DNA from 2 places in the Micromonospora sp. A202 genome. Region 2 is predicted to be linked to the other one. Evidence: riboswitches for the same ligand, from Rfam matches in the RefSeq annotation. Region 2 holds a riboswitch; the other holds the start of a gene.
What was found. Region 2 has a riboswitch for cobalamin ahead of cobN (cobaltochelatase subunit CobN). Riboswitches for the same ligand answer to the same signal wherever they lie in the genome.

Region 1 (4,186 bases), 720 kb from region 2:
GCGAGCAGGCCAGCGCCTCCGCGTCGCCCGAGGCGGGTGCGACGGGTGCGACGGCGCTGACGGTGGCCTGCTGGATCCGCGTGGCGGGGCGGGAGCGCAGGTAGTAGGTGGTCTTCAGCCCGGCCTTCCAGGCGTACAGGTACATCGAGGACAGCTTGCCGATGGTCGGTGCGGCCAGGAACAGGTTCAGCGACTGGGACTGGTCGATGAACGGGGCACGGGCCGCTGCCAGGTCGATCAGGGCCCGCTGCGGCAGCTCCCACGCGGTGCGGAACAACTCCCGTACGCCGGCCGGCAGCTCGGCGATGTCCTGCACCGACCCCTCGGCCCGCTTGATCGCCGACCGGATCCGCTCGGTCCACAGACCACGGGCCTTCAGCTCGCGTACCAGAGCGGTGTTGACCTGCAGGAACTCCCCCGACAGGGTCTCGCGCTTGAACAGGTTCGACACCTGCGGCTCGATGCACTCGTAGCACCCGGCGATCGAGGCGATGGTCGCGGTCGGCGCGACCGCCACCAACAGTGAGTTGCGCAGCCCGTACGCCTCGACCCGCTCGCGCAGCGCGTCCCAGCGCGCGGCCTGCGTACCCTCGACGCCCCACAGGTCGGGCTGCAACTGACCCCGCGCGGCCCGGGTCTGCGCGAAGGTCGGATGCGCGCCGAAGCGACGCGCCAGGTCAGCCGAGGTCTCCAACGCGGTCAGGTACAGCTCCTCGCTGACCCGGGTGGACAGCTCCCGCGCGGCCGGCGAGTCGAACGGCAGCCGCAGCGCGAAGAACACGTCCTGAAGGCCCATCAGCCCGAGCCCGACCGGCCGCCAGCGGGGGTTGCTCGCCGCCGCCTGCGAGGTCGGGTAGTAGTTGATGTCGATGACCCGGTCCAGGAACGTCACAGCGGTACGGACCGTGGCGCGCAGCCGCTCCCAGTCGATGCCACCGTCGGTGAGGTGGGCGGCGAGGTTCACCGAACCGAGGTTGCACACGGCCGTCTCGGCGTCGCTGGACACCTCGACGATCTCGGTGCAGAGGTTAGACAGGTGCACCACGTTGCCCGGCTCGGCGGTCTGGTTGCACAACCGGTTGGCGGCGTCCTTGAAGGTCATCCACCCGTTGCCGGTCTGGGCCAGGGTCCGCATCATCTTCCCGTACAGCTCCCGCGCCGGGACCTGCCGCACGTAGCGGCCCTGCGCCTCGGCCTCGCGGTACGCGGCGTCGAACCGCTCACCCCACAGGTCGGGCAGCTCGGGCACCTCGTGCGGGTCGAACAGCGACCACATCTCGTCGGCCTCGACCCGGCGCATGAACTCGTCGGGGACCCAGTTGGCGAGGTTCAGGTTGTGGGTGCGTCGGGCATCCTCGCCGGTGTTGTCGCGCAGTTGCAGGAACTCCTCGACGTCCGGGTGCCACGGCTCCAGGTAGACGCAGGCCGCGCCCTTGCGCCGCCCACCCTGGTTGACCGCGGCGACGCTCGCGTCCAACGTGCGCAGCCACGGCACGATCCCGTTGGACTGCCCGTTGGTGCCGCGGATCAGCGCGCCCCGGGACCGGACCCGGGAGTACGCGATGCCGATGCCCCCGGCGAACTTGGACAGGTTGGCGACCTGGGCGTACCGCTGGTAGATCGAGTCCAACTCGTCGAGCGGGGAGTCGACCAGATAGCAGGAGGACATCTGGGTGTGCCGGGTTCCGGAGTTGAACAGCGTCGGCGAGCTGGGCAGGTAGGCCAGGCTGGACATCAGCCGGTAGAAACCGGTCGCCTCGTCGGGCATGGTGGACAGCCCACAGGCCACCCGCAGCAGCCAGTACTGCGGGGTCTCCAGCAACAGCCTGCTGGTGGGGTGGCGCAGCAGGTACCGGTCGGCCACCGTACGCAGGCCGAAGTACTCGAATCGCCGGTCACCGTCCGGGTCGACGGCGGCGTCGAGCATCGTGGCGTGTGCGGCGACGAACGCGGCGGTGTCGTCTCCGATCAGGCCCTCGGCGTGGCCGACCCGGATCGCCGCGCTGAACGAGGTGATGCCCTGCCGACGCACCTCCTTGTCGACGTAACCGGCCAGCAGCCGGGCGGCGAGGCGTGAGTACTGCGGCTCCTCGCCGATCATCTCGGCTGCGGTCTGGATGGACAGCCGGTCCAGCTCGGCCGTCGTCGCGCCGTCGTACAGGCCGCTGATGGTGCGGGTGGCGACGCGCATCGGGTCGACGTCGGTCAGGTCGTCGGCCCACCGCTCGACCGCCCGGACGATCTTGTTCACGTCCACGGGTTCGGTGGCGCCGTTGCGCTTGCGGACCTGCATCGGCGTCCGCCGCACTGTCGCGTCGCCGCTAACCGGGACTATCTCGGTGACTGTCACCACTCGCTCCTCGGAGTTCGAGACCTGGTGGTCCGGACGCGAGGAGACAGACACCGACGGACGCCACGCCGGCACGGCGTGGGTCAGGTGGCGTCAGCCGTCCCACGCGGCCTCGGACCGCCGCCCACCCGGGTGCGGGTACGCGGCGCGCTGGCAGGTCTTCGGACTCGTGGGCACAACCGGGCTGGCCGGTCTCCTACTGGCCGTCGCTTCCCAGGCCACTTGGTGGCCCAGTGCTGATGACGGCGGTCGTTCCCACTCACCGCTGCGGGACAGTCCCGGATTTCCACCGGGTTCCCTCTTGCCTCGACCGCACCGGATGAGCGGTCGAACCAGCTGCGCTCGACACCATATATAGGGATGCAGGCGTTGTCACACCCCACATGTCGGTCCCGGCGTGTCGCGGCCGGGCCGGTGACGGTGATCACCAGCCACACCGGGGCGGGTTCGTCCCGGCCGGCGAGGCGCGTCGATGGCAGCAGCAGCCGCAGGCGGTGCGACTGACGGCACGACGCGACCCACGAGCCGCCGACCCCGGCAAAGATTTGATGTATCGCGCCAATGGGCACAGTGGATCTGGTTTGGACATTGACCAGGTTCGACGGCCCCGAGACGGTGGATGTCCGTCCTTCAGGGTGGATCAAGGTCGTTGACGCGCCAGAACCGCCCTCCGTATACTCCGGGTGATCATCCGATCTTTTGCCTAGCCGGGCGAGGAGCGCATGCCGCAGATCACCGCCGTCACCGTCGAGGACGTCCGTTTTCCCACCTCACTGACCGCCGACGGGTCCGACGCCATGAACAAGGACGGCGACTACTCGGCGGCGTACGTCATCCTGCACACCGACGGTGTCGACAGCGTGGGCGTGCCGCTCGCGGGTCACGGGCTGACCTTCACCATCGGTCGAGGCAACGACATCGTCGCCGCGGCCGCGGTGCACCAGGCGCAGCTTCTGGTCGGCCTGGACGTGGCGACGATGGCCTCGGACATGGGCGCGGTCTACCGACTCCTCACCTCCGACAGCCAACTGCGGTGGCTCGGGCCGGAGAAGGGCGTCGTCCACCTGTCCCTCGCCGCCGTGTTGAACGCCTCATGGGACCTGGTCGCCCGGCTCGCCGGGAAGCCGCTGTGGCGACTGCTCGTCGACATGTCCCCCGAGCAACTCGTCGACATCGCGGACCTGCGCTACCTGTCCGACGCGCTGACCCGGGACGAGGCACTGGCCATCCTGCGGGCCAAGGAGAGCACCAGGGCCGACCGCCTCGCCGAGCTCGACCGCACCGGCTACCCCGCCTACACCACCTCGGCCGGCTGGCTCGGCTACGGAGACGACAAGCTGCGCCGGCTCTGCCAGGAGGCGGTGGACGCCGGCTACGGGTACGTCAAGCTCAAGGTGGGCGCCAACCTCGACGACGACATCCGCCGCTGTGGGATCGCCCGGGAGATCCTCGGCCCGCACCGCAACCTGATGATCGACGCCAACCAGGTCTGGGACGTCGGTCAGGCCATCGAGTGGGTCAAGGCCCTCGCCCAGTTCACACCCCTGTGGATCGAGGAGCCGACCAGTCCCGACGACATCCTGGGCCACGCGGCCGTCCGCCGCGCTGTCGCTCCCATCGGCGTGGCCACCGGCGAGCACTGTCACAACCGGGTGATGTTCAAGCAGCTGTTCCAGGCCGGGGCCATCGACTTCTGCCAGTTGGACACCGGTCGGCTGGCCAGCATCAACGAGATCGTCGCCGTGCTGCTCCTCGCCGCGAAGTTCGACGTGCCGGTGTGCCCCCACGCCGGTGGAGTCGGGCTCTGCGAGATGGTCCAACACGTGTCGGTGCTCG
Region 2 (4,186 bases):
GCGCGACTTGACAGTGCCCCGGGGCCACCCCAGCGCCGCCACCGTCTCCTCCTCGCTGAGGTCGAGGAAGAACCGGCAGACGATCACCTCGCGGTCGCGTACCGGGAGCTGACGCAGGGCCTGCACCAGCGAGGCGCGGCGCTCCCCGGCGAGGACGGCGCCGACCGCCCCGTCCTCGGCGATCTCGGACGTCGGGTCCGCCGCCGCGGCCCGCAGGACGAGCCCGTCCCGCCGGCCGCGGGACCGGTGCAGGTTGCGGGTCTCGTTGGCGACGATCGCGAGCAGCCACGATCGGAAGGACGACTCGCCCCGGTAACGGGACAGCTTGCGGTACGCCTTCACGAACGCCTCCTGGATGACGTCCTCGGAGTCCGATCCCGCGCCGAGCAGCACCGCCGTCCGGTGTGCGGACGCGGTGTGCCGGGCGACCAGGAGGTCGTACGCCTCCAGGTCACCGGCCCGAGCGCGGGTGACGAGAGCGTCGTCGTCCAGGGGGAGGCCTCCGTTCGGATCACACTCATGACACCGCCTACGCCACGGTGGTTCCACCCGTCCCTTTTGACGCGGGTCAGCTGTCTCCCATCCGGCGTGCAGCGTATTGCCAGGATTCGGTGCTGCACTGGAGGGGCGTCGAGGAGAGGGGCTGGTCATGAGCTGGTTCAACCGCCGGTCACGGGGTGCCGAGGCGACCCCGACGAAGCTGGACCGGGAGGCGACCCGCGAGGATCTCGCGGCGCTGGAGGAGTTCGTCGCCAGCCGGCGGGGGGTGGAGTTCTACCTGGAGCCGGAGACGACCGCGACGGACACCACGGTGGTGGCGATCGCCCACGACGGCGAGTGGATCCGTCGTCGTACCGGCACACCGCGGGCGGCGGGGTCCATCGCCCGCGAGCACGCGGTGCCGCTGTACGAGGCGGCGCGCACCGGATACCCGGAACGGATGCGCACCTGGAGCCGGGCCCACCCGGAACGGCACGCCCGCTGAGGCTCGTCTGTTCAGGCGGCCTCGACGGCTGAGCGGGCCTGCTCAAGCGTCATCGGCTCGGCGTCGATCATCACACTGCCGCGCTCGTCGGCCACGACGGCGACGCCGGCCTGGACCACCTCCGGGTCCGAATCGCCCGGGCAGAACCAGACACGGCCGGCGAGGTGGTGGAATCGCATGGCGACGATGGTGATCCTCCCGTGATTGATCGCGGACGCTGCTCCGGTGGTCGCCGATCCTAGGTGAGGGTGCCGCATGCCACCGCACCCTCGGACGATCGGCGCAGGCCAGGGTAGGTGCTACCTCCCTTTGCTCTGCTTACCTATCTGCACCAGACACGGAGCGTCACTGGTGCCTATAGGTAAGCAGAGCAAAGGAGGGCTGGCATTGATTCGGGGCTTTGCAACGTGACGGTTCGAGGGCAGACAAGTCGGCGAATCTCGATGAGGGGCGCCAGTTCGGCGGGCTGGGCCAGCGTTGACCGGCGGCGCGGCGGTGTGGCAGCATTCGCGGCCTGACGGCAGTGAAGGAAGTCGGTGCGATTCCGACGCGGTCCCGCCACTGTCACCGGGGAGCGATCCCCCCTCGTGAGTCACGGCCGTGTGTCTGCGGTTGGAAGGCCGGGGGAGAGCGTCGATCCGGAAGCCAGGATACTTCGGCCGTCGGGACGTACCCCAGGGCGTGGACACCCGAGGAGGACCCGATGACGCATGGCGTCTCATTAATCGACGAGCATCGTGATGACCCGCATCGCGGGCGCCGCACCGCACCCACGACCGGCCGGACCAGCATGCTCCGGGCCGGCCTCGTCGGCGTGCTCCAGGTCGCCCGCGTCGGCCACCGGCCCCGCTGAGCTGAGCGCCCGGCGCTGAACGGCCCCGACGCCCGCGTCGCCAAGCCGATCGCGCCGTCGTGCTGGCTGACGCCGCACCCACCCGCTTCGTCCAGGTCGCCTCCGTGGCGGCCAGGGCGTCACTCTCCGGAGCCTGCCGTGCGCATCCTGCTGCTCTCCACCGCCGACACCGATCTGCTGGCCGCCCGCGCCAGCGGCGCCGACTACCGGCTGGCCAACCCCGCCCGGGTCGCCGCCGACGAGGTGCCCGCCCTGCTCGAAGGGGTCGACCTCGTCGTCGTACGCCTGCTCGGCGGCCGACAGGCCTGGCCGGACGGCCTCGCCGCGGTGCTCGCCACCGGCGTGCCGACGGTCGCGCTGGGCGGCGAGACGCTGCCCGACGCGGAGCTGATGGCCATCTCCACAGTGCCGTCCGGGGTCGTCACCCAGGCTCTGGCGTACCTGGTCGAGGGTGGGCCGGACAACCTGGCGCAGCTGGCCCGGTTCCTCTCCGACACGGTGCTGCTCACCGGCGAGGGGTTCGCCCCGCCCGCACCCACCCCGGCATACGGCGTGCACGGCGAACACCCCGCAGACCCGGACCGGCCCACGGTGGGAATCGTCTTCTACCGGGCGCACGCGCTCGCCGGCAACACCGGTTTCGTCGACGTCCTCGCGGACGCGGTCCACAAAGCCGGCGGCAACCCGCTGCCGATCTTCTGCGGCTCGCTGCGGGGCCTGACCACGGGCGCGGGGCCGCTCGGGCTCTTCGCCCGCTGCGACGCGCTGCTGGTCACCGTGCTCGCGGCCGGTGGCGCGGTCGCCGCGGACGCGTCCGGGGGCGGCGACGAGGACGCCTGGGACGTGGGCGCCCTGGCCGCCCTGGACGTGCCGATCATCCAGGCGCTCTGCCTGACCAGCACCCGTGAGCAGTGGGCCGGCAGCGACGCCGGACTGTCCCCGTTGGACGCGGCGATGCAGGTGGCCATCCCCGAGTTCGACGGCCGGATCGTCAGCGTGCCGTTCTCGTTCAAGCGGATCGACGCCGACGGGCTCTCGGTCTATGCCGCCGACGCCGAGCGGGCCGCCCGGGTCGCCGGGATCGCCGTGCGCCACGCCCGGCTGCGGTACGTGCCCAACGCCGACAAGCGGGTCGCCGTCGTCCTCAGCTCGTACCCCACCAAGCACTCACGGGTCGGCAACGCCGTCGGGCTGGACACCCCGGTCTCGGCGGTCCGCCTGTTCGCCGCACTCGCCGAGGCGGGTTACGACCTGGGTGACGCTCCACCGCCCGAGGACGGCGACGCGCTGATCCACGCGCTGATCGCCGCCGGCGGTCACGACGTGGAGTGGCTCACCCCGGAGCAGTTGGCCGCCGCCGAGGCCCGGATACCGGGGCCGACGTACCGGCGCTGGTTCGATCAGGTCCCGACCGAGCTGCGCGAACGGATGCGGGAACACTGGGGTGAGCCGCCCGGCCAGCTCTACACCGAGAGCGGCGACGTCGTGCTCGCCGGGCTGCGCTTCGGCAACGTGGTGCTGCTGATCCAACCGCCGCGCGGTTTCGGGGAGAACCCGATCGCCATCTACCACGACCCGGACCTGCCGCCGAGTCACCACTATCTGGCCGCGTACCGCTGGCTGGCCGCGCCGGTCGCCGACGGCGGCTTCGGCGCGGACGCCGTGGTGCACCTGGGCAAGCACGGCACCCTCGAATGGCTGCCGGGCAAGGGCCTCGGTCTGGCCGCCGACTGCGCGCCCGACGCGGTCCTCGCCGACCTGCCGCTGGTCTACCCGTTCATCGTCAACGACCCCGGTGAGGGCACCCAGGCCAAGCGCCGGGCGCACGCCGTGGTGATCGACCACCTGGTGCCGCCGATGGCCCGCGCCGAGACGTACGGCGACCTGGCCAAACTGGAGCAACTGCTCGACGAGTACGCCACAGTGCAGGCCCTCGACCCGGCGAAGGTGCCCACCGTGCGGGCGCAGATCTGGGACCTCGTACGCGCCGCCGAGCTGCACCACGACCTGCACGCCGAGGCGATGCCCGACGCGGACGACTTCGACGAGTTCGTGCTGCACCTGGACGGGTACCTCTGCGAGGTCAAGGACGTGCAGATCCGCGACGGTCTGCACATCCTCGCCGACGCGCCCACCGGCGAGCCCCGGGTCAACCTGGTCCTCGCGGTCCTGCGCGCCCCCCAGATCTGGGGTGGCGCCCGCGCCCTGCCCGGCCTGCGGCAGGCGCTCGCCGTCGCGTACTCCCTCGACGAGCAGGCGCTGCTCGCGGCGCCGGGTGAACGACTGACGGTGCCCACGGCGCTGACCGACGTGGTGGACGGGCCGGCCGGCACCGCCGCCGACGCCGT

Region 1: another riboswitch for cobalamin. It lies ahead of FBZ33_RS11960 (ribonucleoside-diphosphate reductase subunit alpha); the one in region 2 lies ahead of cobN (cobaltochelatase subunit CobN).

The regions. Positions count from the first base shown of each region.
Region 1 is NZ_VFMP01000001.1:2,597,954-2,602,139, reverse strand. Features, by position in the region: gene FBZ33_RS11960 (ribonucleoside-diphosphate reductase subunit alpha) at 1-2,293, opposite strand, end outside; cobalamin riboswitch at 2,485-2,702, opposite strand; gene FBZ33_RS11955 (enolase C-terminal domain-like protein) at 3,073-4,186, shown strand, end outside.
Region 2 is NZ_VFMP01000001.1:3,317,660-3,321,845, reverse strand. Features, by position in the region: gene FBZ33_RS15510 (RNA polymerase sigma factor) at 1-549, opposite strand, end outside; gene FBZ33_RS15505 (hypothetical protein) at 650-985, shown strand; gene FBZ33_RS32780 (hypothetical protein) at 997-1,164, opposite strand; cobalamin riboswitch at 1,512-1,641, shown strand; gene cobN (cobaltochelatase subunit CobN) at 1,977-4,186, shown strand, end outside.